2 regions of the Streptomyces sp. NBC_01006 genome follow, and region 1 is predicted to be linked to the other one. Evidence: riboswitches for the same ligand, from Rfam matches in the RefSeq annotation. Region 1 holds a riboswitch; the other holds the start of a gene.
What was found. A riboswitch is a leader RNA that binds a small molecule or an ion and turns the genes downstream of it on or off. The one in region 1 is predicted to bind guanidine.

Region 1 (14,077 bases):
CCGTTGATGCGGATGAACTGGAGGTCCCGGCCGATGTGGGCCTCGATCTTCCGCGACGTGTGCTCGGCGTCCCACCCGGCCACGGTGTCCGTGATCAGCGAGGTGATCTCGGTGCGGTAGGTGGTCACCACGTACACCACCGCGCCCTCGATCCAGCCCTCCACCTTGTCCTGGAGCCGGCCGTCCGTGGCCAGCCGCGCCCCCAGCGACAGCAGCGAGGACCGGACCCGCAGCCGCAGCTCGCTGTGCTCGTCCTCCGCCGCCGAGATGATCATCGCCCGGATCGCGGTCCAGGCGGAGGCGATCACGTCCTGCACCTCCCCGCGCTGGAGGATCTCGGACTTCAGCCGCTCCACCCGGGCCCGGGTGTCCGTGTCCGACTGGAGGTCGGCCGCGAAGTCCGTCAGGAACCGGTCCACCGCCCCGCGCGCCGGATGCTCCGGCATGTCCCGCATCTCGGTCAGGAAGCGGAGCAGCTCCTTGTACACGCGCTCGCCGACCTTGCGGTCCACGAACCTCGGGGTCCAGCCGGGTGCGCCGCCCTGGACCGCGCCCATCACCGACTCCCCGTGCGTCACCAGCCAGTCGTGGGCCTTGGCGCAGACGAGGTCGACGACGCGGCGGTGCCCGCCGTCCGCGACGACCTTCTCCAGGGTCTTGCCGATCCCGGGCGCGATCTCGGCGGTCTCGGCCCGCCGCGTGATGGCCTCCCCCACGACCGCCTGCACATCGGAGTCGCGCAGTACGGTCAGGGCCCCGCGCAGCGCGGTGGCCAGCTCGGCCGTGACCCGGTCGGCGTGCGCGGGCTCGGCCAGCCAGGATCCGAGGCGGGCGCCGATGCCGAGGGCGTGCAGGCGGGCGCGGACCACGTCCGGGGAGAGGAAGTTCTCGCCGACGAACTCCCCGAGGGAGACGCCGAGCTGGTCCTTCTTGGTCGGAATGATCGCCGTGTGCGGGATGGGCAGGCCGAGCGGGCGCCGGAACAGCGCGGTGACGGCGAACCAGTCGGCGAGCGCGCCGACCATGCCGGCCTCGGCGGCGGCCCGGACGTAGCCCGCCCAGCCGCCGGCCCCGGCGTGCTCCGCCCAGGTGGTCAGTACGTAGACCAGGGCGACCAGGATCAGCAGGCCCGTCGCGGTGGTCTTCATGCGGCGGACGCCGCGGCGGCGCTCCTCGTCGGCCTCGTTGAACACGAACCCGCCGGTGCCGGTACTGGCGCCTCTGCCGGTGGCTACGGCCTTGGTGCGGTGGTCCACGTGTTCCTCCCTTCCCCCGGGCGCCGGTTTTGTCTGCATAGCATCCGACTCCCGGGACCCCTCAGGAGTTCCCGGCACGCCGATCCGCCCACCGAGAGCCGGAGCCGGCTCCGGCGCCGGAGCCCGCAGACGCCCCCTAGAGCTCCTTGCGGAGGTTCGGGCCGCCCTTGAGGGGCTTCGGGCGCTTGGGGGGTTTGACCTTGACCTCCACCCCGCCCCAGAAGGCCAGGCCCGTCACGACCACCCTCGGGGCGCCCGGGGCCACCGGGCCCGAGGTGTCGCCGCGCTGGTCGAAGGCGCCCATGAAGCCGAAGCCCCGTACGTCGACCTCCACGCCCGGCGGGACCGTGATCTGGATGCCGCCCATGATCGCGATGCAGTTGATCACCACCTCGCGCTCCGCGAAGTTCGCCTCGCGCAGGTCGAGGTCACCGCTGCCCCAGAACGCCACCGCGTCCAGCCGCGGCGGCACCGTCCAGGTGCCCTTGCGCTGGAACGAGGACATCACCGCGACCGCCGCCGAGGCCGACGCCGGTACGCCGCCGCCGCCGATCCGCGAGGCCCACGAGCCGTCGGCCGCCGCCGGGGCCGGGGCCGAAGCCGCGAGCGGTATCGGGTGCCCGCCCGGAGCCGGCAGATCGCGGGTCAGCGGTTCCAGTTCCGCGTACGTCTTCGACGTGTACGCCGCCTCCAGCCGCTCCTCGAACTCCTCCATGTCGATCCGGCCCTCGGCGACGGCGTCCCGCAGACGCTCCACCACCCGGTCGCGGTCGGCGTCCGACGCCCTCAGCTCCGGCAACGGCTTCTCCGGCCGCTCGTCAGTCATGGGGAACAGCCTATGTAGTCGTACGGAAGAGTTGTATGGCCCAACCCTGGTAACGGCCCCCGCTCATCCCTGATTTAACCCTGGCCCTGGCCATACATCCGCGCGATCACGTCCTCGATGTCCGGCTCCCGCACCGACAGGTCCAGCAGCGGATACCGCGCCGCCACCTCCGCCACCAGCGGCGCCGCCGAAGCCCCCGCCGGGAACGCCAGCCACTGCCGCGGCCCGTCCACCTTCACCACCCGCGCCCCCGCCACGCTGATCTCCGGAAGCTCCCGCTCCAGGTCCACCACCAGCGTCCGCTCGCCGCCGCCCTCCCCCATCGAGTGCAGACCGGCCAGTGCGCCGTCGTACATCAGCCGCCCGTGGTCGATCACCATCACCCGCTCGCACAGCTGCTCGATGTCCTGGAGGTCGTGCGTCGTGAGCAGCACCGTCGTGCCGAGCTCCGCGTTCAGCTGCCGCAGGAACGCCCGTACCTTCGCCTTGCTCACCACGTCGAGCCCGATCGTCGGCTCGTCCAGGTACAGCACGTCCGGATCGTGCAGCAGCGCCGCCGCGATGTCCCCGCGCATCCGCTGCCCCAGCGACAGCTGCCGTACCGGTACATCCAGCAGCTCGGCGAGGTCCAGGCGCTCCACGCACCGCTCCAGGTTCTCCTTGAACCGGGCCGGCGGGATCCGGTACATCCGCCGCATCAGCCCGTACGAGTCCTTCAGCGGCAGGTCCCACCAGAGCGTGGTCCGCTGCCCGAACACCACCCCGATCCGGTGCGCCAGCCGCATCCGCTCCCGCGCCGGGTCGATGCCCGCGACCCGCAGCCGGCCGCCGCTCGGGGTGAGGATGCCGGTCAGCATCTTGATCGTGGTCGACTTCCCGGCGCCGTTGGGCCCGATGTAGCCGACCACCTCGCCCCGCGCCACCTGGAAGCTGATCCCGTCCACGGCCCTGACCTGCCGTTTCTCCCGGCGCATCAGACTCACCCGGCGCCGTACGTCGAAGACCTTCTCGACCCCGTCCAGCTCGATCAGTACATTCCCGCCCACGCCGCTCAGCTCCCCGTACTCCGGTACGAACGAAGTCCCGCCCGCCACGCCAGCGACGCGGGTACGAACACCACCACCGCCACCAGCGGGCTCACGAACGCCACCCACCCCGGCAGCCCCAGCGGATACGGCTGCCCCAGTACGTACAGGGCCGGCAGCCAGTTCACGAAGGCCAGCGGAACGATGAACGTGACCCCGCGCAGCAGGTCCTTCGCGAACACCGTCGGCGGGTACTGGAGCATCGTGTTCCCGCCGTACGTGAAGGAGTTCTGCACCTCCGCCGCGTCCCCGGCGACGAACTGGAAGGCCGCACCGGCCACCATCACCGCCCCGAAGATCGCCGCACCGGCCAGCACCATCACGGGCACCAGCAGCACCTTCCCGGCAGTCCACTCCACGTCCAGCTCCGAGACCGCCCAGGCCAGCACCGCCAGCCCCTGCCCGATCCGCCCCACCCGGCGCAGCGCGAAGCGGTCGGCCGCGACCTGCGCGAGCACCGGGACCGGGCGCACCAGCATGGTGTCGAGGGAGCCGTCGCGGATCCGGACGCCGATCCGGTCCGTATTGCCGAGGAGCAGGTCCGCCAGGCCCAGGGAGGCCGAGGAGGACCCGTACAGCAGGGCGATCTCGGGCAGCGCGAAGCCGCCGAGCACGTCCACGTGCGAGAACATGATCCAGATCGCCACGAAGTCGAGGAGCGTGATCGCCGCGTTCCCGAAGGTGGAGAGGAGGAACGAGGTCCGGTACGCCATCGTCGACCGGACCCACATCGCCACGATCAGTCCGTAGCCGCGCAGCCCCTCCACGGCCCGGTTCCGCACCGGCACGTACAGCGGCACGTCCACCGGTACGTCCGCCGGTCCTCCGGGCCGCGCCGGAGCCACCGCCACAGCCTCCACGGCCGCCACAGCCTCCACGGCCCCGGCTTCGAGCTCAGCCACCCTGGACGACCACCTTCCGTGTCGCGGCCGACTGCAACAGCCGCCCCGCGCCCAGCAGTACGAGCGCCCACGCCGACTGGAAGCCCAGCGCCCGCACCGCGCCCCCGGCGCCGGCGTGCACGCCCATCAGCACGTCCAGCGGCACCTGGAGCATCGCCGCCCACGGCAGGACGCGGACGAACTCCCCGAAGCCGCCCGGGAACACCGTCAGCGGCAGCAGCATCCCGGAGAAGAAGACCGTGACCACGACGGCCATCAGGTTGATCCCGGTCCCGTCCATCAGCCAGAACGCGGCCAGCCCCAGCAGGTACCGCACCCCGAAGCTGACGAGCAGCGCGAGCACCACCGACACCAGGAACAGCAGCCAGCGCAGCGGGTCGGCGGGCAGGGCCAGTTGGAAGGCCAACGCCCCCGCGAGCAGCGGCACGACCCCGCGCCCGAGCAACTGGAAGCCCGCCCTCCCCAGATCGCCGGCGAGCCACCACATCTGGAGGTCGGCCGGCCGGTACAGGTCGACGGCGATGTCACCCGTCCGGATGCGCTCCTGCATCTCCTCCTGGAAGCCGCCGCCGATCAGCGCGCCCGCGGCGAGCAGCGACTGGCTCACCCAGACGAAGGTCAGCGCCTGCGCCTGGTCGTAGCCGCCCAGCCCGGGCCGCTCGTCCCACAACGCGACGTACGTGTACGCGAGGACGAAGCCGAAGACGGTGTTGGTGAACACCCCCGCCGCCGTCGCCGTCCCGTAGGTGGCGTAGCGCCGGAACCCGCCCGCCGCGACGGCCGGATAGAGCCACGCCCCACGCGCCGTTCCACGCGCCGTTCCACGCTCCACTTCGCGCGCCGTTCCACGAGCCGTTCCCTGGCGCACCGTATCCCTCCGTTTTCCCCGGTCGTTCCTACGTCGGCCAAAGCGCGCGAGCTTAGTGCGGAGGGGCGATCCACGCGACCGATTTATGCCCGTCCGACGCGGAACGAGCGGCCAATCGGGTAGACAGCATGAGGTACAGACGTGGATATTTCGTACGGCGTCGAGGAGTTCTGGCGATGAGCGACCAGTCACCACCACCGGGCTGGACCCCTCGTGACCCGGACACCCCCTCAGGGCGGCCCACGCAGCCGCCGCCGGCAGGGCAGCCGCAGAAACCGCAGAAGCCGGCCAGTGAGAGGCAGGCCCGCCGAGCCGCCAAGAAGGCGGAGCGGAAACGGAAGCGGACCGGCTGGCGCCGCCTCGTCCCCACCTGGCGCATGGTGCTCGGCGCCCTCCTGCTGCTCGCCCTGCTGATCGTCGGCGCCTTCGTCGCCGGCTACCTGCTGGTCCACATCCCGCCCGCCAACGCCGCCGCCACCGCCCAGTCCAACCTGTACCTCTACGCCGACGGCTCCCAGCTCGCCCGCGACGGCGAGGTCAACCGCGTCAACGTCCCGCTCTCGCAGATCCCCCGCACCGTCCAGGAAGCCGTACTGGCCGCGGAGGACCGGGACTTCCACTCCGAGCGGGCCGTCGACCCCAAGGCGATGGTCCGCGCCGCCTGGAACACGGCGACCGGCAAGGGCACCCAGTCCGGCTCCACCATCACCCAGCAGTACGTCAAGAACTACTACCTGGGTCAGGAACAGACCATCAAGCGCAAGGTGAAGGAGTTCTTCATCGCGATCAAACTCGGTCGCGAGAAGTCGAAGGACTACATCCTGGAGGGCTACCTCAACACCAGCTACTTCGGCCGCAACGCGTACGGCATCCAGGCCGCCGCCCAGGCCTACTACGGCAAGGACGTCGACGAACTCAACCCCGCCGAGGGCGCGTACCTCGCCACCCTCCTCAACTCCCCCAGCGCCTTCGACGTCGTCGCCCACCCCCAGAGCCGCGACCGCGCGCTCGCCCGCTGGAACTACGTACTCGACGGCATGGTCAAGAAGCAGTGGCTGCCGGCGGCCGAACGGGCCGCCATCCGCTTCCCCGAACCCGGCAAGGTCCGCCCGGCCGCCGGGCTCTCGGGCCAGCGCGGCTACCTCGTCGAGGCCGTCAAGGACTACATCGTCGAACACAAGATCCTCGACGAGAAGACCCTCGCCGAGGGCGGCTACCGCATCACCACGACGATCGACAAGCGCCGGCAGAACGCGTTCGTCGACGCCGTCGACGAGAAGATGGTCAGCCAACTCGACCCGGAGAAGCGCAAGGCCGACCGCGTCGTACGGGCCGGCGGGGTCTCCATCGACCCGGCCACCGGCAAGGTCGTCGCCATGTACGGGGGCATCGACTACACCAAGCAGTACGTCAACAACGCGACCCGGCACGACTACCAGGTGGCCTCCACCTTCAAGCCGTTCGTGTTCGCGGCCGCCGTCGAGAACGACTCCCGCACCCAGGACGGCCGCCTGATCACCCCCAACACCATCTACGACGGCGACAACAAGCGCCGCGTGGTCGGCACCCGGACCCCCTACGCCCCCGAGAACGAGGGGCAGATCTCGTACGGGAACATCACCGTCAACACCGCCACCGACCTCTCCGTCAACGCCGTCTTCGCGCAGATGGTCGTCGACGTCGGCACCGCCAAGGTCAAGCAGGCCGCGATCGGTCTCGGCATCCCCGCGGACACCCCGAACTTCGACGCCGGCCCGGCCATGGCGCTGGGCACCATGCAGGCCAGCGTCCTGGACATGACCCAGGCCTACGCGACCCTCGCCGACCACGGCCGCTACACCCCGTACACCCTCGTCGAGAAGATCGAGAAGGCCGACGACGACGTCCACCTGCCCGACCGCACCCCGAAGCAGGCCATCAGCCGCGAAGCCGCCGACACCACCACGTCCATGCTGGTCAGCGTCGTCGACAACGGCACCGGTACGGCCGCCCTCGCCGCCGGGCACCCGGCCGCCGGCAAGACGGGCACCGGCGAACTGGACCGCTCCGCCTGGTTCGCGGCGTACACCCCGGACCTGGTCACGGTCGTCTCGATGATGGGCCAGGACCCCGATACGGGCACCCTGGAATCCCTGTACGGGGCGCTCGGCGAGGCCAGGATCGGGGGCGGCGGGTACCCGGCCCGGATCTGGGCGCAGTACACGAAGACGGCCCTGGAGAACAGCGACCCCCTGGACTTCGACCTCGATCTCCAGCCGGGCGCGGCCCCGTCCCCGCCGCCGTTCGTCCCGAGCAGCCCGGAGCCGTCGGAGGACGAGAGCACCCCCGAATCCCCGGCGCCGCCGAGCCGGCCGAACCGCCCGGGCCGGCCGACGCCGCCCACCGGCGGCCAGGACCAGGGCGGCCAGACCCAGGGCCAGACCACCGGGGGCCGGACCACGGAGGGCGACACCACGGGAGGTCAGACGGACGAGGGCACCTCCGCCGGAACGAGTACCGGAACAAGTACGGGAACGAGTACGGGGACGACCGCCGGCTCCACGTCGGGCTCAACGTCGGGCTCCACGGCGGGCGCCCTGGGCGGCGTGACGGGCGGCCTGCGCAGGCGCCCGCCCTCGGAATACCTGGAGTAGCCCCGCCCGGGGGGCGGCGGATCAGTGACCGGAGGTCGCCTTCAGCCCCACCACGGCGACCAGCAGCAGGCAGATGAAGAAGATCCGGGCGGCGGTGACGGGCTCACCCAGCACCGCCATACCGAGCACGGCGGCGCCGGCCGCGCCGATGCCCACCCATACGCCGTACGCGGTACCGATGGGCAGCGTCTTGGCGGCGTACGAGAGCAGCACCATGCTGGCGACGATCCCGGCCCCGGTGAACACACTGGGCCACAGCCGGGTGAAGCCCTCCGTGAACTTCATACCGATCGACCAGCCGACTTCGAGCAGACCGGCGACGAGAAGCAGAACCCAGGCCATGACAGGCACCTCCGGAACGAGAGCGAACGGGGTGCGTCGTCTTGTCGTCCAGCCACGGCTACCCGGTACGGCGCGTCTCGTCGGGGTTCCCCACCACCGTAGCAAAGCCCATGCGAAAGGGCCGGTGACACCGGTCACCGGCCCTTCGACGTCGGTCCTTCGCGGGAAACCGTTCTCCTACAGATAGAGCCCGGTGGAGTCCTTGGACCCCTCCAGCCGCTCCGCGGCCACGGCGTGCAGGTCCCGCTCGCGCATCAGCACGTACGTCGCACCGCGCACCTCGACCTCGGCCCGGTCCTCGGGGTCGTACAGCACCCGGTCGCCCGGCTCCACACTGCGTACGTTCTGCCCGACCGCGACCACCTCGGCCCAGGCCAGCCGCTTGCCCACGGCAGCGGTCGCCGGGATCAGGATGCCGCCGCCCGAGCGCCGCTCGCCCTCCGGCGAGTCGGACTTCACGAGCACACGGTCGTGCAGCATGCGGATGGGCAGCTTGTCGTGGGTGGTGGTCTTGGTGTCGTCGCTCACGCCACGAACCTACCCGCCCGCGACCGGCCCGTACGCCGCAGGGTCATCAGCGCTTGCGCCGTGCCGATACGACGAGCAGGCCGATCACACCGGCCGCGACCAGCGCGACCGGCACGATCCGCTCGAAGCGCGGGGCACCGTCCTCGTGGCGCAGGCCCTCCCGTACGTCCGTCAGGAGACGGTTCACGGCGACGACGGCACGCCCGGCGGTGTGGTCCACGGTCGAGGCGACCCTGGCCTTCGCGTCCCCGATGATCGTCTTCGGATGCACGCGCACGCCGATCTCGTCGAGCGTCTCGGCGAGCTGCTCGCGACGGCGGACGATGTCCGCCTCGATCTGTGCGGGGGTCCTGGCTTCGGGCACGGGCACCGCGCTGCCTCCGTCGTCGTCGGGTCGAGTAGGGGGCGTAGCCCACCATGAACAGTCTGTCAGCTTAGTCTCGGACCGTACCGATCCCCTCCCGAGGAGACTGTTGACATGAGCGAGCGACTCCAGCCGGGCGACACCGCCCCCGCCTTCACCCTGCCCGACGCGGACGGCAACGAGGTCTCGCTCGCCGACCACAAGGGCCGCAAGGTGATCGTGTACTTCTACCCCGCGGCGCTGACGCCGGGCTGCACGAAGCAGGCCTGCGATTTCACGGACAACCTGTCGGTGCTGGCCGAGGCCGGCTACGACGTGATCGGCGTGTCCCCGGACAAGCCGGAGAAGCTGGCGAAGTTCCGCGAGAAGGAGCACCTGAAGGTCACCCTGGTCGGCGACCCGGAGAAGAAGGTCCTTGAGTCCTACGGCGCGTACGGCGAGAAGAAGCTGTACGGCAAGACGGTGACCGGCGTCATCCGCTCCACGGTGATCGTGGACGAGGAGGGCAAGGTCGAACGCGCCCTCTACAACGTCAAGGCCACGGGCCACGTAGCCAAGATCATCAAGGACCTGGGCATCTGACCCGACCCCCAGCCCCCGAGCGGCCCGCACCAACAACCCGGTGCGGGCCGCTCCGCTTATCGGACGAAACAAGCCGTAACCGTCCGACTATCGCCCCGTTACTCCATACGAGAGCCGCACACGCGGCCGGAAGCGGAGGGGGCGTCGGATGGCGACGAGCCAATACACGAGGGAACGCCTGACGGAGGCGGCGCGTACGTCGCGAACGCTGAGCGAGGTGGTGGAGAAAGTGGGGGCGGACCCGCGGGGTGGGTCCCGGGAATACGTCCGCGTCCGCATGCGGAAGCTGGGGATCGACACATCACACTTCGAGCGGGAGGGGATGAAGTGGACCAAGGAGGTCCTTGAGAAGGCTGTGGCCGATTCCAGCAACATGTACGAGGTGCTCCACCGACTCGGCCTGGAGGCCGTGGGCGGACACCACGCGCACATCAGCCGCAAGGTGAAGGCATTCGGCATCGACACCTCGCACTTCACCGGCCCGAGGCGGACGGAGCGAATGCGGGACAACAGACGCCGCCGCACAGCCGAGGAGATCCTCTGCGAGGACGCCTCGCCGCAGGCCACAAGAACGCCCAACTCCCGGCTGCGGCGCGCCCTCCTGGAGGCCGGGGCCAGCGAGTGCTGCGCCTTCTGCGGCATCGAGGCGGTCTGGCTGGGCGAGCCGCTCGCCCTGGAGGTCGACCACATCGACGGCAACTGGCGGAACAACCGGCGAGAGAACCTGCGGTTCCTCTGCCCCAACTGCCACTCCACGACTGATACATACCGCGGCCGAGGCAAGGTGCGACGATGACCACCGCCAACCGCTACACGAAGGAAGCCCTGGCCGAGGCGGCCCGGCTCTGCTCGAACATCGAGGAGGTCATCGCCCGCCTGGGCACGCGACCGTACTCCCGGCTCGCCTCCTACCTTCTGAAGCGGTTCGCCGACCACGGTATCGACGTGTCCCACTTCCCCGCCGTTGGCCGACCGCCCCGGCCGACGGCGGCGGAGCTTCGGCACGCCGTGGACGCTTCGCGCTCACTCTCCGAGTCCCTTCGCATCCTCGGCCGGCCGGACAACCATCATCAGCGCGCACGCCTGAAGGCATGGATCGCGGACGAGGGCCTCAGCACTGCCCACTTCCTGGGACAAGCCCACCAGCGCGGCAAGCCATCGCCCACCGCCAAAACGCCGGACGAAATACTCGTCCGGCATGACAGACAGCGGAGAACCGGCACCAAGACGCTGCGTCGCGCGCTGCACGAGATCGGCGTCCCTGAGTGCTGTGACCGGTGTGGAACCCCTCCCGAGTGGACCGGGCGCCCCATGACCTTGGAGATCGACCACGTCAACGGCGACTGGAGCGACGACCGCCGGGAGAACCTCAGGCTGCTGTGCCCCAACTGCCACGCGATCACCAGCACATGGTGCCGAGGAGGCCCCCGCCGGTCGAGTTCCTGATCTTGCGCATTTTCGTACAGCCGCCTGCCGCTATCATGGCAGGCGGCTAGCGGCGGTGGCGCAACGGCGACGCAGCAGACTTAGGATCTGTGGCCCGTGAAACGGCTTGAGGGTTCGAATCCCTTCCGCCGCACAGCAACGGCCTGCGAATCGAAAGATCGATTCGCAGGCCATTTTTTTGTACCAGCCTCAGGCGACCAGGGCGCGGATGAAGGGGACCAGGGCGCGGAAGGCCTGGCCGCGGTGGGAGATGGCGTTCTTTTCCGCCGCGGTGAGTTCCGCGCAGGTGCGGGTGTCGCCCTCGGGCTGGAGGATCGGGTCGTAGCCGAAGCCGCCCGTGCCCGCCGGGGCGTGGCGGAGGGTGCCGAGGAGGCGGCCCTCCACGACGCGTTCGGTGCCGTCCGGGAGGGCGAGGGCCGCCGCGCACGCGAAGTGGGCTCCGCGGTGCTCGTCGGCGATGTCCCCGAGCTGGGCCAGCAGGAGGTCCAGGTTCGCCCGGTCGTCTCCGTGCTTGCCCGCCCACCGCGCCGAGAAGATGCCGGGGGCGCCGTTCAGGACGTCCACGCAGAGGCCCGAGTCGTCGGCGATCGCCGGCAGTCCGGTGGCCCGGGCCAGGGCGTGCGCCTTGAGGAGGGCGTTCTCGGCGAAGGTGACGCCGGTCTCCTTGACGTCCGGGATCTGCGGGTACGCGTCCGCGCCGACCAGCTCGTACGGCAGGCCGGCGTCGGACAGGATGGCGTGGAGCTCGGCGACTTTGCCCGCGTTGCGGGTGGCGAGGATCAGGCGGCTGGTCATGGACCCCATTATTCCGGCCGGCCGGGAGCGGGCTCGGGTCAGCCCGGGGTGCAGACCTTCGAGAGTTCCTTCGCGGCGTCGGCGACCGGCTGGATGTCCGGGTTGGCGTTGCCGTTCTCGATGGCCGTGCGGACGTTCTTCACCGCCGTGGTCATGGAGGAGACGGCCTTGCTCAGGTCGGCGTTGTCCGTCTGGTCGCCGACCTTCTTGAGGTTCGTCTCGATCTGGTTCAGCGCGTTCTGGGCGTCCTGCGGGCTGTTGCCGGCCTGGGAGACCGCCTGCTGGAGGTCGCCCACCCCGTCGGTGATGGCCACCGCCGTGTTCGCGCAGTCCATCGCCGTCGAGATCGCGTCACAGGACGTCAGCGCCGGGACGGCCAGAGCCGCGGCGAGCACGACGGCCGCTATGCGGTGCTTCGGGTTCATGGTTCGGGTCTCCCAGGAATCGACACGGATGCGAGATACGAGATACGAGATGTGAGGACGGGCGCACGGCTTTGACACCGTGCGCCCGTATGCAGGGGGACGCACCAGCAGCCCCGGCGGTTCTCGCTAGAGCTGGAGCGCGCCCAGCTGGATGGCCTCCAGGTCGGCGCAGCCGCCCGCGGCCAGGTCCAGGAGGGCGTTGAGCTCCTTGCGGTCGAAGGGCTCGCCCTCGGCGGTGCCCTGGACCTCGACGAAGCGGCCGTCGCCGGTGCAGACCACGTTCATGTCGGTCTCGGCGCGCACGTCCTCCTCGTAGCAGAGGTCGAGCAGCGGGACGCCGTCCACGATGCCGACGCTGACGGCGGCGACGGTGCCGGTGAGGGGCTTGCGGCCGGCCTTGATCAGCTTCTTCTGCTGGCCCCAGGCGACGGCGTCGGCCAGGGCCACGTAGGCGCCGGTGATGGCGGCGGTGCGGGTGCCGCCGTCGGCCTGGAGGACGTCGCAGTCCAGGACGATGGTGTTCTCGCCCAGCGCCTTGTAGTCGATGACGGCGCGCAGGGAGCGGCCGATGAGGCGGGAGATCTCGTGGGTGCGGCCGCCGATCTTGCCGCGTACGGATTCGCGGTCGCCGCGGGTGTTGGTGGAGCGGGGCAGCATCGAGTACTCGGAGGTGACCCAGCCTTCGCCGCTGCCCTTGCGCCAGCGCGGGACGCCTTCGGTGAAGGAGGCGGTGCAGAAGACCTTGGTGTCACCGAAGGAGATGAGGACGGAGCCCTCGGCGTGCTTGCTCCATCCGCGTTCGATGGTGACCGGGCGGAGCTGTTCGGGCGTACGGCCGTCGATGCGAGACATGCGTCCGAGCCTAGTCGGTGGCCGGGTACGCGAGAGCCGGGTACGCGAAGACCCCGTCCGGGTGGGTCCGGTACGGGGTCTGGCGGAGGTTCGAGCGGGAGCTCAGCTCACATCATGTCTTCGATGTCGGCGGCGATCGGGTCGGCGTCGGTGCCGATGACGACCTGGACCGCGGTGCCCATCTTCACGACGCCGTGGGCGCCGGCGGCCTTCAGGGCAACCTCGTCGACCTTGCTGGGGTCGATGACCTCGGTGCGCAGGCGGGTGATGCAGCCCTCGACCTCTTCGATGTTCTCGATGCCGCCGAGCCCGGCGACGATCTTCTCAGCCTTGGTGGCCATGTGTTTCTCCCTGAGTTCTACGAAGAACGAGTCTCGGCGGTCCTGGTCCAGCCAGCGCGATCCGCTTTGTCACGGTAGCCCACTGTTGGCCCAGCTACGCGAGCGTGGGTCCAGCTTCTGCCGAATGATGACGATCAGCAGCAACCTGCCCTCCGGGCGGGTGAATGCGACCGCATCACAAGTGGTCTACACCAGTGTGCCGCACGGGACGCACCTGCCCAAACGGGCCCGCCAGGGAGGACGCCGATGAGCGCGAGCAGTGCCGCAGCAGCACCGCAGCCAAAGTGGTGGAGCGGCTTGTACCCGGGCCTGCAGAAGATGGGGCGCAGCCTTCAGCTGCCGATCGCGGTGCTGCCCGCGGCCGGACTCCTCAACGGGCTGGGGCAGCCCGGCGTATTGGGTGAGGAGGGCCTGAACTGGACGATCGTGTCGAAGGTGATGGTGGCCGCGGGCGGCGCGCTGCTGAACGCGGACATCGGCCTGCCGCTGCTCTTCTGCATCGGTGTAGCGATCGGCATGGCGAAGAAGGCGGACGGTTCGACGGCCCTCGCGGCGGTGGCGGGCTTCCTCGTCTACCGGGGCGTGCTGCACGCCTTCCCCAACGAGTGTCCGATCGGCACCAGGTCCATCGGCGGCGGCTGCATCGGGCCGAACGACACCTTCGTGGAGTTCACGTACCAGAACCCCGGTGTGTTCGGCGGCATCATCATGGGCCTGCTGGCCGCCTGGTTCTGGCAGCGCTTCCACCGGGTGAAGCTGGTCGACTGGCTGGGCTTCTTCAACGGGCGTCGGCTGGTGCCGATCCTCATGTCGTTCGTGGCGATCGGGTTCG
Region 2 (14,077 bases), 2.6 Mb from region 1:
CGCAGACGAGCCCGTCACCGCGGACCATGGCCAGCACCTGCGGGGGCGTCTCCAGCCAGCGCAACGGACCCTCACCCAACTGGGGCATGCTGCGCCGCAGTTGGAGCCCCTCGCGGTAGAGGTGCCAGAAGGAGCTGGTGTCGGCCAGGGCCCGGTCTGTGGCGTGGTCCGCGAACCAGGAGGGCTGCGGCAGCCAGGGCTGGGCCCCCGCCGCGCCCTGGCTGAAGCCGAACGGGGAGGCGTGGCCGGACCAGGGCAGCGGGACCCGGCAGCCGTCGCGCACGTGCTTGCGGCTTCCGGTACGGGAGAAGATCGGGTCGGTCAGGACGTCGTCGGGCAGGTCGAGCACCTCCGGCAGCCCGAGCTCCTCCCCCTGGTAGACGTAGGCGGCGCCGGGCAGGGCCAGCATCAGCAGGGCGGCAGCCCGGGCCCGGGCCGCGCCCAGCCCGCTGCCCTCGACCCCGGGCTCGCCCGCGTAGCGGGTGACGGTGCGGACCTGGTCGTGGTTGTTCAGGACCCAGGTCACCGTCGAGCCGGTGCCCGCGATGTCGCGTACCGCCGCGTCGATCGTGGTGCGGAAGGCGGCCGCGTCCCAGGGCGCGCTGAGCAGGTCGAAGAAGAAGGCCTGGTGCAGCTCGTCCGGCCGTACGTACAGGGCGTGTTCGCGGGCCGTCGGTACGGACACCTCCCCGACGAGCAGCCGGTGCTCCCCGTCCCGGGCGGTGTACTCGTCGCAGACGGCCCGCCAGCGCCGCCACACCCCGTGCACCTCGGGCTGGTTCCAGGCGAGGGGGTTGACCGAGTCGCGGGAGCGCTCGTCGGCCTCCGGGTCCTCGGAGTCGGGCAGTTCGGGGTGTTTGAAGAGGCCGGCCGCGACATCGATGCGGAAGCCGTCCACCCCGCGGTCCAGCCAGAAGCGCAGCACCTGCTCGAACTCGTCGCCGACCTCCTGGTGGCGCCAGTTGAGGTCCGGCTGTTCGGGGGTGAAGAGGTGGAGGTACCACTCGCCGGGGGTGCCGTCGGGTTCGGTCACCCGGGTCCAGGCCGGGCCGCCGAACATGGCCCGCCAGTTGTTCGGCGGTTCGCTGCCGTCCGCACCCCGGCCGGGCGCGAAGTGGAATCGGGACCTGGCGGCCGCGCGGGGTCCGGCGGCGAGGGCCTCGCGGAACCACGGGTGCTCGCTGGAGCAGTGGTTGGGAACGATGTCCAGCAGGACCTTCAGCCCGATCCGATGGCTCGCGCAGACCAGCCGGTCGAACTCGGTGAGATCCCCGTAGACCGGGTCCACCGCGCGGTAGTCGGCGACGTCGTAGCCGTGGTCGTGCTGCGGGGAGGGGTAGAACGGGCTGAGCCAGATGCCGTCCACGCCGAGCTTCTTGAGGTACGGGAGGCCCGCGCGGACGCCGGCCAGATCGCCGATGCCGTCGCCGGTGCTGTCCAGGAAGCTGCGGACGTAGACCTGGTAGATCACCGCGTCACGCCACCAGGGAGCGGCGGTGGTGGTGGGGGAAGGGCGGCCTGAGCCGGCCGGAAGCGTGCTGAGCATCTCGCGTCGACCTGTCTGTGCTGGATGCGAGGAGGCGCCTAGAACATCGCGCCTCGTTATGCATTCATGTTAAGTACAGGAGCCCAAGAGATGTCAACGGTGTTGCAGCTATCTCGGCTGAATGCAGGGATTTTTGCCCATGAGGGCTACGCGAAGGTGCAGAGATATACCTAACGTGTAACTAAGGAGTCCGGCTCAGTGAGCGCCGGCGATCGTCCCCAGTTCACGGGCCAGCCGCCGGGCCGCCTCGTCCGGCGACTCCCGCTGCGCCAACAGGTCCTGGCCCACGGCCTGCACGGCGAGGCTCACCTGCCCGTAGCGCGGGCTCTTGGGGCGGGGTACGGCCGACAGGATGCTCTGCCGCAGGGTCGGCAGGTACGGATAGGCGGCGATCAGCGCCGGATCCTCGTACAGGGCCGCCCGCACCGGCGGCTGCGCGCCCTGGGTCAGCACGCGGCGCTGCACCGGCTCGCTGGTCAGGTACGCGAGCAGGTCGTCGGCCGAGGCGGCGTGCCGCGACCGGGCGGACACCGCCAGGTTGGAGCCGCCGAGCACACTGGAGCCCGGCCCGTCCCGGCCGGGCAGGGGCACGGCACCGAAGCGCCCCGCGACCTTCGACCCGGGCGCGCTCGCGTCGGCGTAGACGTAGGGCCAGTTCCGCAGGAAGAGCAGTCCGCCGTTCTGGAAGGCGGTGCGGGACTTCTCCTCCGTGTACGTCAGGGCCTCGGGGGCGATCCACCCCTCGCGCACCCCGGACGCCAGGAACTCCAGGCCCGCGCGGGCGGCCGGGGAGTCGACCGCGACCCGGTTCCCGTCGTCGCCGAGCACGGTCCCGCCCGCCGACTGGATGGCCTCGGTGACGTTCACCGTCAGCCCCTCGTAGGGGAGGAACTGCCCCGCGTAGCCGTCGATGCCGTGCAGGGGGGCGAGCGTACGTGCCTGCCGCTCCAGATCGGCCCAGGTCCGCGGGGGCTGCTCGCCCGCCTCGTCCAGGATGTCCTTGCGGTAGTAGAGCAGTCCGGCGTTGGTCACGTACGGGAGGGCGTACAGCCGGTCCCCGAACATGGCCGTGTCGACCACCGGCGGCAGGAAGGAGTCCACCGGGAACCGGTCGCGCTCCAACGGCGCGATCCACCCGGCCGCGGCGAACTCGGTCGTCCAGGCCACGTCCATGTTCAGCACGTCGAACCGGCCGCTGCCGGAGCGGAGCTCGCTGATCATCTGGGCCCGGGTTTCGTCCGCCGAATCGGGCAGCTCGACCAGGGTGACCCGCTCGCCGGGATGGTCGCGGTTCCAGTCGTCGAGGAGCGGGGCCAGGTAGTCGGTGAGGTCGCCCGCCGTCGCCAGCGTCAGGGGTCCGCGGCCGTGCCGGTCCGCGCCCTCCGCCCGCTGGCCGAGGCCCGAGTAACCGGCCAGCACCACCGCCGCGGCCAGGAGCCCCCTACCCGCGGCACGCATCCACCGCAAAGGTTCCTCCCGGTCGAATCCCGGCAGCGTCGCCGTCCTCGCAGCCCATATATACCCGTTAGCGATAAGCGATACTAGACACCCGGGTCGGCAGGACTGTTTCGTGGTCCCGTACGGGTCGGTACCGCTAACACGCAACTACGGAACGTCAGAGAAAGGGGAGCGCGTGCGGCTACAGCTGCTGGCACTCCTCACCCGCGGCCCCGCCCACGGCTACGAGCTGAAGCTGGCCCTTGAACAGCTGCTGGGTGCCGCGTACCCTCAGCCCAACGTCGGCCAGATCTACGTGACCCTCGGGCGCCTGGAGAAGACCGGCCTCATCGAGGGCGAGGACGTCGAACAGGCGGGCCGGCCCAACAAGCGCACCTACCGGCTGACCGAGGCCGGGCAGGAGGCCGTGTCGGCGTGGTTCGCCGAGACGGCCGACGAACCGCGGGTGCGCGACGAGTTCTTCATGAAGCTGGCCCTGGCCCCCTTCTCGGGCCTGGCCGACCCGATCGCCCTGATCAACAAACAACGCCGGCAGTACCTCAACACCATGCGCGACCTCTCCAAGCTGGCAGCGTCGGAGGACCGCGAGAACAAGATCTCCCAGCTGCTCATCGAGGGCGCCATGCTGCACCTGCAGGCCGACCTGGACTGGCTGGAGCGATGTCAGGAGGAGCTGGAATGAGCCCGGCCGGCGCAGCAGCCACAGCCGCCACGGCGGCTCCGAACGGCGCGATCGTCCACGCCGAGGAGCTCACCAAGACCCACGTCGGCGACAGTGCCCCGGTGCACGCCGTCCGGGGCGTGGACCTGACCGTGCGGCAAGGGGAGTTCGTCGCCGTCACCGGCCCCTCCGGCGCCGGCAAATCCACCCTGCTGCACCTGCTGGGCGGCCTCCAGCAGCCCGACCGGGGGCGGCTCTGGGTGGACGGCAGACGCGTCGACGGCTACAGCGAGGCCCAGTGGGCGGTCCTGCGCCGCCGGCGCATCGGCGTCGTCTTCCAGTTCTTCAACCTGGTCTCCAACCTCACCGTCGCCGACAACGTCGAACTGCCCGCCCTCCTCGCGGGCGCCTCCACCCGGACCGCCCGCGCCCACCGCGCCGAACTGCTCGCCGAACTCGGCCTCGAAGGCCGCGAACGGGCCCTGCCCGGAGAGCTGTCCGGAGGCGAACAGCAGCGGGTCGCCCTCGCCCGGGCCCTGGTCAACCAGCCCGCGCTGCTCCTCGCCGACGAACCGGCCGGCAGCCTCGACAGCAAGGGGACCCGCGAGGTCCTGCGCCTGCTCTCACGCTTCCACCAGCGGGGCCAGACCATCCTCATGGTCACCCACGACGCCCGCATGGCCAGCGCCGCCGACCGCGTCATCAGCTTCTTCGACGGGCACATAGCCGACGACGCGGAACTCGGCGGCGGCGGCCGACCCGGCCGCGGCGGAGTCTCCGGCACCCTCGAACTGACGGACTGAGCGTGCGGGCCACCCTGCGCTGGGCGCACGCCGACCTCCGCGCACACCGCGGCGAGGCCCTCTTCCTCGTCCTGGCCAGCGCGGGCATCATCGCCTCCCTCCTGCTGGCGGGAGCCCTGTTCAGCTACGCGACCAACCCCTGGCAGCGCGTCTTCAACCAGTCGCAGGGCGCCCACATCTGGCTGAACACCCGCGCGGACACGAACACCGGCGCGCTGGCCGTGCCCGATGAGGTCGCCGCCGTCTCCGGGCCCTTCGCCACCGCCCCGGCCACCGTCGAGGCCCACGGAACGCGCGGCCGCGTCACCCTGCGCGCCGGCGGGGCCCGCCCCCCGAAGGTGGCCCGCCCCCTGATCACGGAGGGCCGCTGGCTGGCCGGCGCGGACAGGGACACGGACGCGGACTCGGACGACGAGAACGCGGGGCACCGATCCGACGAGGTGGTCCTGGAGGCCAGCTTCGCCCGAGCCGTCTGGGCCCGGCCCGGGGACACCGTACGGTTCACCGGCGCGCGCGGCGAGGCCGTCGACCTCAGGGTCGTCGGGCTGGCCGAGGTAGCCGAACCCCGCTACCGGCCCGGCCTCGCCCCCGGCGTGGCCTGGGCCCCGCAGGCGGCCTTGGACCGCTTCGGCCCGACGGACAAGGGGCAGAGCATCGGGCTGCGCCTGAAGGACCCGGCCGACACCGACTTCGTGGTCCAGCGGGCCGTGACCCTGCTGGGCAGCGACAACGTCGCACAGGTCACCACCTGGCAGGAGGCGAGGGCCGACGCGGGCGGCGACGACCAGTTGCTGGGGCGGATGTTCGCCGCCTTCGGTGTCAGCGGTCTGATCGCCGCGGCCGTGACCGCGTCCGGAGCGGTCACCGCCCGGGTCCGCGGGCAACTGCGCGACATCGCCGTCCTCAAGGCGATCGGCTTCACCCCCGGACAGGTCATCCGCGGCTGCCTTGTCCAGCACCTGGCCTTCGCCGTCCTGGGCACGGCACTCGGCACGGCGGCCATCGTGTTCCTCGGCGGCTGGATACCCGGCCGGATCGGCGACGCGGCCCGTCTGTGGAAGGACATGCCGGGCCACACCGCCCTCACGATCGGCCTGCCGGCAGCCACCGTCCTCCTGATCGCGGGCGCCACCGCACTCACCGCGTGGCGGGCCGGCCGCGTCCCGCCCGTACCGGCGGCCAGGGCGGCGCTGCCCACCGGAGCCCCCATGACGGCCCTCGGCCGCCGGGCCCTCGGCCTGCGGCTGTCCCCGGCGCTCGTGCTCGGCTGGCGCGCCGCGTTCACCCGCCCCGGGCGCGCGCTGGTCCCGGTGGTCCGGCTGGCCCTGCCGCTCGTACTGATCGCCGTCGGCCTGGTCGCCTGGTCCACCCTCGACCAGTTCCGCACCGACCCGGCCCGGGTGGGCGTCCCGGCCGCCCTCACCGTCCGGTCCGGGCAGTCCGCCCTGACCGAGGCCGACCTGGAGCGGGCCATCGCCGAGGTACCGCAGATCGCCACCGTCCATCCCGGCGTCGAACTGGCCGCCCTGGCCCCCGGCCAGACCGGCACCATCGTCCTGCGCGGCCTCGGCCTCGGGGGCGTACCGTACCCGCACACGGTGGTGGAGGGCCGCGCGCCGCGCGGCGGCGACGAAGCGGTCGCCGGCCAGGGCCTCCTCGACTTCCTCGGGGTGGGTGTGGGGGACTGGGTCCGGCTGACCGTCCAAGGACGCCCGCAGATCCTGCACATCGTGGGACGCAGCATCGAGCCCGACTTCGACGGAAGGGTGATCTCCACCTCCCTCGACGTGCTGCGCGAGCGCGATCCGCGGCTGCGCCAGGAGTTCCTGGCCCTCGTCCTGCGACCCGGCGCGGACCCGGCGCAGGCACGGACCGCCCTCGACCGGGCGACCGGAGGCACCGTGGACATCCGCGAGACCGCCGACCCCACCACCCGGCTCGACCCGGCGCGGGGCGTCATCGCGGCCCTGATCGCGGTGTCGACGCTGATCGGGCTGATCGAGCTGCTCGCCCTGATCGGCGCGGACGTACGGGCCCGCTCGCGGGACCTGCTCGCCCTCAAGGCCATCGGCCTGACCCCCCGGCAGGTCGGCGCGGTCATCGTGACCGCGGCGGGCCTGACCGCCCTGGTCTCCGCCGTACTGGGAACCTCCGTCGGCACCCTCGCCGGCGGCTGGCTGGTCGACGCCCAGGGCCGGGCCGACGGGATCGGAGCGGGTATCGCCCACCGCCCGCCGACCCTGGTCCTGCTCACCCTGGTGGCGGGCGCCGTGCTGGGCGCCGTGGCGGCCGCCCTGGTGCCGGCCGCGCGAGCGGCCCGGCGACGGCCGGCGGACTCCTTCACCGAGACGATGTGATCCCTAGGTCGTGTCGTCAAAGTCCCGTCTGGCTGGCGGGGTCTGGCACGCACGCTCGCCGCGTTGTCGTCGGTCACCGACGCTCCGCGTCGATTCCCTCCTCCGCCTTGCGATCGCACGCACCAGACCCCGCCAGCCCCGCCCTTCGGGCGGCCGACGCTACTTTGACGACACTCCCTAGGGCGCCTCTTCCGCTGTGGACGACGACCCGCAGGACGTCAGCCGTGCCTCGCGCCAGGCCTGCGGAGGGATGCCGAACGCGCTCTTACTCGGTGGACCGGGAAGATCCGGGAGTCACGGGCTGCAAGCCCCGCCCGGCCATGACGGGCGATCGAGGCCCTCCCACTCCCTCCGGAGCATGGCGTACACCAGGTCGTCGCGCCATGCCCCCTTGAAGAACTCCGTACCGATGAAACGGGCCTCCCGGCGCATGCCCAGGCGTTCGAGGAGTGCGGCGGAGGCGGTGTTGTCCGCATGGCAGCGCCCGATCACCCGGTGCAGCCCCAGTACGTCGAACCCCAGGCCCAGAACGGCGCGCGCGGCCTCGGTGGCGAAGCCCTTGCCCTGCCGGGCGGGGTGGAAGACACACCCGAGCTCGCCCTGGCGGTGTTCCGCGCTGAGCAGGACCAGCTCGACCTGCCCGACGACCGTCCCCGTGCCCGGTTCGACGACCGCCAGACTGAGGCAGTCACCGTCCGCGGCCAGCCCGGCCTCCCGGGCCATCTGCTCCACCGCCACCCGGACCTCCTCCGGACCGCGCGGCTCCCACCGCATGAAGCGGGCGACGTCGGGCCGGCGCTGGTAGTCGCGGACGTCCCCGGTGTCCTCGGGCCGGAACGGACGGAGCGTCAGCCGGGCGGTGGCGATGGGGGATTCGATGCGCAGCACCGGGCGACTGTACCCGGGCCGCTCCGCCGCCCGGTCGGCCGGTACCCGCGCCGGGCACCGGATCCGAACGCACGCGCCGCCTGCCGCCGGCCTGAGCGTCCTGGGCCCAGACCCGATGCGGACCCGCGAGAATCACCTCGTGAGTACACCAGCACACCCCCAGCGGATCATCGGACGCGGCGTCAGCACCCTCATCCCGCAGAGCGCCACCGATCAGGCCATGGCCGCGCTCACCGGGTTGGACACCGTACCCGTGCACGTAGGGCTCCTCCAGGCAGCAGCCCTACTGCTGGAAGACGCCGCCCGGACGGCCGCCGACGAGGCGACGAAGGCCGCCATGGCCAAGACGGCGGGGATGCTGCGCTCCGCCATGTAGAAGCTCATGTCGTGTCCATCCGGCACAGGCAGGTCACAGCCGCCAGTACGTGCCCGCACGGGAATCCACGTGCACCACGTGTCGGCCGACGCGCACCACGTGGTGCCCCGGGCCGGACCAGGAGCCGGCGGGCCCGTCGGCGCCGGGCAGCGGGTCCCAGATCTCCAGGAAGGTACTGCCGTCCGGGTTGGTGCCCCACTCGACGAGATGATCACCCTCCCACCGGAAGGCGCCGACGTCTTCGCCGGGCTCGCCCGTGAGGTGGTGGAAGTGCACCCGGGAACCGTCGAAGGACGTCGTACCCGCGAAGCCCCGACTGTCGGCGTAGTACGGGCCGGCCTGCAGCCACACCGCTTCACGTTCCGCGAGGAGGGGTCCGCCGTTGCGGCTGATGCCGCGCCGCAGCCAGGCACCGTGCTCGGGCACCGGCACGCCGGGGCCGTCCGGGAAGCGGAGCTCCGGCCCAGGCTCAGGCGCGGTCATCGGTGGCCGGGTCGTCCACGGCCAGAAGCGTCAGCGGTACGTTGCCGCGCACTGCCTGCGAGTACGGGCAGACCGCGTCCGCCCGGTGCAGCAGGGGCTGGAGGTCCGCAGCCCGCCACCCCGGCAGGCTGACGGTGAGGGCCACCGCGAGGCCGTAGCCCGCGGGCGTGTCCGTGGTGCCGAGCTGCACCTCGCAGGCGACGCGCGCGGCCGAGGCGTCCGCCCCGAACTCGGCGGCGACCTCCGCGAGCGCCGAGGTGAAGCAGGCGGCGAAACCGGCCGCGAACAGCTGCTCGGGGTTGGTGGTGCCGGGCACCTTCTTGCGCGGCGGGGCGAGGCGGACGTCCAGGCGCCCGTCGTCCGTACGGACGGATCCCGTACGGCCCCCGGCGGCATGCGCGGTCGTCCGGTACAGGCTGCGGGTGAGTGGCACGGTCATGGCGTTCGGCCCATCTTGCTCGACGAGGAGGCTGCCCGGGTGCGGACAGCGTACGGCGCTGCTCGTGCAGCACCTCGCGCGTCGTCGTGCGTAACCGGGTACGGCGCATCTCGTCCGGGGCCGTGAATCCGACCGCCCGACAAACTAGCAACGGAGCCGGCCGACCGGGGCCCGCCCCACGGTGACGTTCCTCACCCGCCCCCGGCCTCGCGGGGATCCGGAGGATCGGGGACAGGTCATCGAGCCGACGGACAGGAGCCGTCGAGGACGAGATCGGCTGCCGCGTCTCCCCGGCAGCCGACGCGGCCGTCATTCCTACCAGGTGACCGGCAGGGCCACCGGTCCGCGGATGAGGACGTCCCTCTGCCAGGCCACGTGACCCGGATCGATGGCCAGCCGCAGGTCGGGGAGGCGGGTGATGAGGGTGGTCAGCAGCATTTCGGCTTCCATGCGGGCCAGCGAGGGTGCCACGCAGTGGTGGGGGCCGTAGCCGAAGGCCAGGTGGGACGGGCCTTTGCGGTCGATGTCGATCCGGTGTGGCGCGGGGTAGCACCGTTCGTCCCAGTTCGCCGCCACGTACGAGACGTAGACGGCCTCGCCGCGCCGGATCAGGACGCCTCCCACTTCGACGTCCTCGGTGGCGATGCGGGCTTGTCCCACGCCGTGCTTGTGGGGGATCCAGCGCAGCAGTTCCTCCACGGCCGCTGGTACGGCGTGCGGGTCGGACCGCAGCCGGCGCATCAGGCTGTCGTCTGTCAGCAGGAGGTAGACCATGTTGGAGGTGTGGTTGCGTACCGCGTGCCAGCCGTTGATCCCCATCAGCGTGGCCAGGGCGAGGAGTTCTTCTTCCTCGATCCTGCCGCTTTCGACTGCGGCTCCCAGCTCGCTGACGAGGTCGTCCTGCGGTTGGAGCCGGCGTGCGCGGGCCAGTTCACGAAAGCAGGCGCGTGCTTCTTCCTTGGCCTGCCGGGCGCGCTCGACTCCCGCCTCGTCTTTCGCCCGGGTCAGGATGGTGTCCGCCCACGTGCGCAGGCGCGGCCGGTCGGCCTCCGGCACACCCAGCACAGTGCCGATGACATGCATGGGGAAGGGGGAGGTCACGTGCTGGACGAGGTCGGCGGGCGGTCCGGCCGCGACCATCGCGTCGATGTGCTCGTCGAGTACGGCCTGGGTGCGAGGGCGCAGGGCTGCCAGACCGAAGCGATTGAACGCCGAGGAGACCACGGAGCGGACGCGCGTGTGGTCGGGCGGGTCGACGAAGCTGACCGCGCGGTCCAGCGGAACGAGGTACCTGTTCATGCTGGGCAGCGGCCGGCCGACGATGTCGCGACTGAACCGGCGATCGGAGGTGACGAACCGGACGGCGTCGTGCCGTGTCGCCAGCCAGCACTCGCCGGGGGCTCCGTGCGGCAGTCGGATCCGGATGACCGGTCCGGCCTGCAGCGCCTCGCGGAGAAACGGGTCGAAGTCGAGCGCAGCCAAGTCCGACGCCTCGTACAAGGGGGCGGTGCCGTCGTGCATCACCGGCTCCTCTCCGGCTCGTCATGGCGCAGCGGGGTGAGCTGCTCGATGTCGTAGCGCCGGCGCAGCGCGGCGATGGCCCCGTGGTCCACGGGCCCGCCGCAGGAAAGGATCTCCAGGAGTTCCTCGAAATAGCGCTCGTGGTCCGGGGGCGGGGAGGACTGGAAGAACATCCGGGCCGGGACGCCGGTGGGGTTGGCGAAGGCGTGCGGACAGCCGGGCGGAACCAGGATGACCGTCCCGGGCGTGGCGCGGACCACCCGTTCACCCTTCGGCGACCGCCATCCCCGCCAACCGTCCGGGGTGCGCACGAGCGGCTCGAAGGCGAGAACGTCGAGTTCACCCTCAAGGACGTAGAACAGCTCTTCGCTGCGCGCGTGGACGTGCGCGCCGACGTCGAAGCCCGGTGGCACGAGCACCTCGAAGCTCGACGCGAGGCGCGACTGCGCGCCGGTCACCTTGAACGTCACGTGCTGGGCGGCGGCACGAAGGGTACGGCCTTCGCCGGGGGGCACGATCAGACCGGCCTCCGCCGTTGGGGTGGCGGCGGGGGAGTATCCGGTCATCGGGCTTCCTTCTGCAAGGGTCACGGCGTACGGCTCCAGCGGCCCAGCGCCATCTCGGCCGTGATGCCGGGGCCGAACCCGGCGAGAAGGCCACGCGCCTGGTCGGCGGCGCCCCCCTCGTCGAACAGTCGGCGTAACGCGTCCAGTACGACGGCGCTCGCGATGTTCCCGTACTCGGTGAGCGTGGCCCGGCTGTGGCGGAACGCCTCCGGCTTGACGTCGAGGAAGGTGCCCAGGTCGTCGAGGATCCGCGGCCCACCGGCATGCACGATGTAGAAGTCGAGGTCTGCGGCATCCCAGCCGTGCCCGTCGGCGAGGCTGCGCAGTGCAGGGGCGAGCGGCTCCATGGTGCCGGGCACACGCTTGTCCAGCAGGAAGTGGAAGCCGGTGGCCCGTACGTCGTATGCGATCCAGTCCTCCGTCCCCGGGACGAGGTACGAGCCGTTGCGCTCCAGGCGGATGCCGTGGCCACCCGTCCCGCGGACGACCGCGGCGGCCACCCCGTCGCCGAACAGGCCATTGGACAGCAGTGACCCGATACCGATGTCGGTGGGCTGATAGCACAGTGAGCAGAACTCGCATGCCACGATCAGCGCGTTCGCCTCCGGATAGGCCGTGCAGAAGTCATGTGCACGGTTGATCGCGGCCCCACCCGCCGCGCAGCCCAGCTGAGCGATCGGCAACTGCCGTGTAGTGGAGGGGAATCCCATCGTATTGATCAGCCAGGCCGTGAGCGAAGGCATCATGAACCCGGTGCAGGACACGTAGATGATCACATCGATCTCCGCGGCCGTCAGCTCGCCGTCCTCCAGCGCGCGCCGGACGACCAGCGGGACACGGGCCTTCGCCTCCGCCGCATACAACCTGTTGCGCTCCCCGAAGCCGGGGTGCGCGAGGGTCTCACCGACCGGTTGTACGAGATGCCGGGTCCGCACCCCGGTGTTTTCGATCAGACGTAACGCGAGGCCCAGCTGGGGGTGGCCGGCATGACGCGAGCGTGCGAGCTCGAGTGTCTCCTCCATGGTGATGACGTATTCCGGAACGGACACGGCCGGCCGACACAACGTCGCCATACAACACCCTTACCCCACCGGCACGAGAGCGCCTTCGTTGACCCGGACGCCTCCTTAACGATCAACATTCGTGCTGGTCACCCATTTGCACCGGCGGGTCGTATAAGCGGGTGGACGATCTGGGTGACGGGGTGGGCTGCCCCGCGGTGCAGGCCGCGGTCCGGGTCCCAGTGGACCAGGGAGGCGGCGGGCACCCGCCGAAGGCCTTGACCGGCTGGTCGCGGCCTTCACCGCAGCCGGCCTCGCCGACCGCCTGGACCTGGGTGACCGGGACTGACCAACCCTGGCCAGAGGCTGCGCCTCCTGGACGGGGACCACGGCGTGCGCGGACCCGCACGCGCTTGTCACGCTCCTACGCGGAAGCAGGCTGAGGCCCGATCCGTACGGGCCTCAGCCTGCTTCCGTTCTGTGTAGGGGTGTTTCCGCCCAGGCGGTACCGGCACCCGGGCCGTGCCGTGTCGGTCAGAATCCGCAGGGCGTTCGCGCGTCCTGGAAGCGCTCCGGGTGCCGCCGCCGGTACTCGACCAGGGACTGGGCCACTGCGGCGCCTTCGCCCACGGCGGCGCCGACCCGCTTGACCGATCCGGACCGTACGTCGCCCACGGCGAACACGCCGGGCCGGCTGGTCTCCATCGGCAGCGCGGCCGGGCCGGCTCCGCCGCTGCCGGTCAGGACGTACCCGCGGTCGTCGAGGCTCAGGGTGCCGCCGAGCCACTCGGTCGACGGGCGGCCGCCGATCAGGACGTACAGGCAGTGCGCGGCGACGGTTCGCTCGTCGCCCTGGCGGTCCCGCAGCCTGAGTCCGTTGAGGGTGGACCCACCGAGGCAGCCGGCCACTTCGGTGCCCAGCAGGACCTTCAGGCCCGGGGTCCGCTCGATGCGCTGTTCCAGGTAGCTCGACATGGAGGCACTGAGGTCCGTGCCCCGGACCAGCAAGGTGACGGAGCGGGCGTAGCGCGCGAAGTAGAGGGCGGCCTGTCCGGCGGAGTTGCCCGCGCCCACCATGTACACGTCCTCCCCGGCCGTCGACGGGGCGTCGGACAGGCAAGACCCGTAGTACACACCGGAGTTGAGGAGACGGTCGACCCCGGGAGCCGTCAGCCGGTTCCAGTCCACGCCGGTGGCGACCACCACCGCGGCAGCGGTCACCGAGGCCGTCTCATCGGTGCCGGCCTTGACGAACTCGACGGTATGGCCGCCCGTGTCGATCGGGGTCACCCGACTGGCCACCCGGGTGGGCTGCCACTCGACGCGGGCCCTGCGCGCCTGTTGCAAGGCGCGCTGGGCCAGGTCACCACCCGTCAGCCCGACCGGAAATCCGAGGTAGTTCTCGATCCGCGAGGTCGATCCCGCCTGCCCGCCGGGCGCGTCGTCCTCGATGACGACCACGCTCATGCCCTCCGCGGCGGCGTACACCGCCGCGGACAGGCCTCCGGGGCCACCACCGATCACCGCGACGTCGTAGTGGTCCTGCTCGGCCGGCCGGATGAGGCCGAGCCGCTCGGCCAACTCGCTGATCGAGGGGTCCACCATCTCGGTGCCGTCGCCGAGCCGGACGGTGACCGGGGCCTCCCGCACGTCCTCGTCGGGCAGCCACCGGAAGAGCACGCCGCTGCGGCCGAGGAAGTCGCGTACCGCGTACGCGGCGGGGGAGAAGCGGCTGCCGCGCACCTCGGCGGTGGACAGATCCCCGTGGCAGTCGGCATTCCACGTGCACAGGGAGTCGTCGAGCGCGTCCCGAAGGTGCTCGGACGGGCTCTCGTCGCCCCGGACCGCCCCGGAACGGGCGCCGGGCACGGCGGCGGAGTGCCCCGCCAGCGACAGCCAGCGCACGCCGGGATGCGCGGCACCGGGGCCGGGGGCCTCATCGGCGAGCACGGCGGCGACGGGTACCTTCCGGTCGGCC

Region 2: linked by a shared signal. The riboswitch ahead of OG509_RS02755 (Ohr family peroxiredoxin) and the one ahead of OG509_RS14690 (multidrug efflux SMR transporter) in region 1 are both predicted to bind guanidine.

The regions. Positions count from the first base shown of each region.
Region 1 is NZ_CP108700.1:3,233,877-3,247,953, forward strand. It holds gene OG509_RS14660 (DUF445 domain-containing protein) at 1-1,295, opposite strand, end outside; gene OG509_RS14665 (DUF1707 domain-containing protein) at 1,393-2,082, opposite strand; gene OG509_RS14670 (ATP-binding cassette domain-containing protein) at 2,157-3,128, opposite strand; gene OG509_RS14675 (ABC transporter permease) at 3,134-4,069, opposite strand; gene OG509_RS14680 (ABC transporter permease) at 4,062-4,901, opposite strand; gene OG509_RS14685 (transglycosylase domain-containing protein) at 5,114-7,570, shown strand; gene OG509_RS14690 (multidrug efflux SMR transporter) at 7,592-7,912, opposite strand; guanidine-III (ykkC-III) riboswitch at 7,943-8,020, opposite strand; gene OG509_RS14695 (co-chaperone GroES) at 8,090-8,392, opposite strand; gene OG509_RS14700 (DUF3618 domain-containing protein) at 8,487-8,804, opposite strand; gene bcp (thioredoxin-dependent thiol peroxidase) at 8,919-9,386, shown strand; gene OG509_RS14710 (HNH endonuclease signature motif containing protein) at 9,535-10,182, shown strand; gene OG509_RS14715 (HNH endonuclease) at 10,179-10,832, shown strand; tRNA gene OG509_RS14720 (tRNA-Leu) at 10,882-10,965, shown strand; gene rdgB (RdgB/HAM1 family non-canonical purine NTP pyrophosphatase) at 11,022-11,627, opposite strand; gene OG509_RS14730 (hypothetical protein) at 11,666-12,052, opposite strand; gene rph (ribonuclease PH) at 12,179-12,904, opposite strand; gene OG509_RS14740 (glucose PTS transporter subunit EIIB) at 13,012-13,296, opposite strand; gene OG509_RS14745 (PTS transporter subunit EIIC) at 13,492-14,077, shown strand, end outside.
Region 2 is NZ_CP108700.1:613,485-627,561, reverse strand. It holds gene OG509_RS02795 (glycoside hydrolase family 13 protein) at 1-1,546, opposite strand, end outside; gene OG509_RS02790 (ABC transporter substrate-binding protein) at 1,742-3,013, opposite strand; gene OG509_RS02785 (PadR family transcriptional regulator) at 3,180-3,686, shown strand; gene OG509_RS02780 (ABC transporter ATP-binding protein) at 3,683-4,468, shown strand; gene OG509_RS02775 (ABC transporter permease) at 4,471-6,825, shown strand; gene OG509_RS02770 (GNAT family N-acetyltransferase) at 7,120-7,713, opposite strand; gene OG509_RS02765 (hypothetical protein) at 7,853-8,089, shown strand; gene OG509_RS02760 (hypothetical protein) at 8,123-8,572, opposite strand; gene OG509_RS02755 (Ohr family peroxiredoxin) at 8,559-9,011, opposite strand; guanidine-III (ykkC-III) riboswitch at 9,087-9,150, opposite strand; gene OG509_RS02750 (cytochrome P450) at 9,327-10,532, opposite strand; gene OG509_RS02745 (cupin domain-containing protein) at 10,532-11,098, opposite strand; gene OG509_RS02740 (type III polyketide synthase) at 11,119-12,171, opposite strand; gene OG509_RS02735 (NAD(P)/FAD-dependent oxidoreductase) at 12,634-14,077, opposite strand, start outside.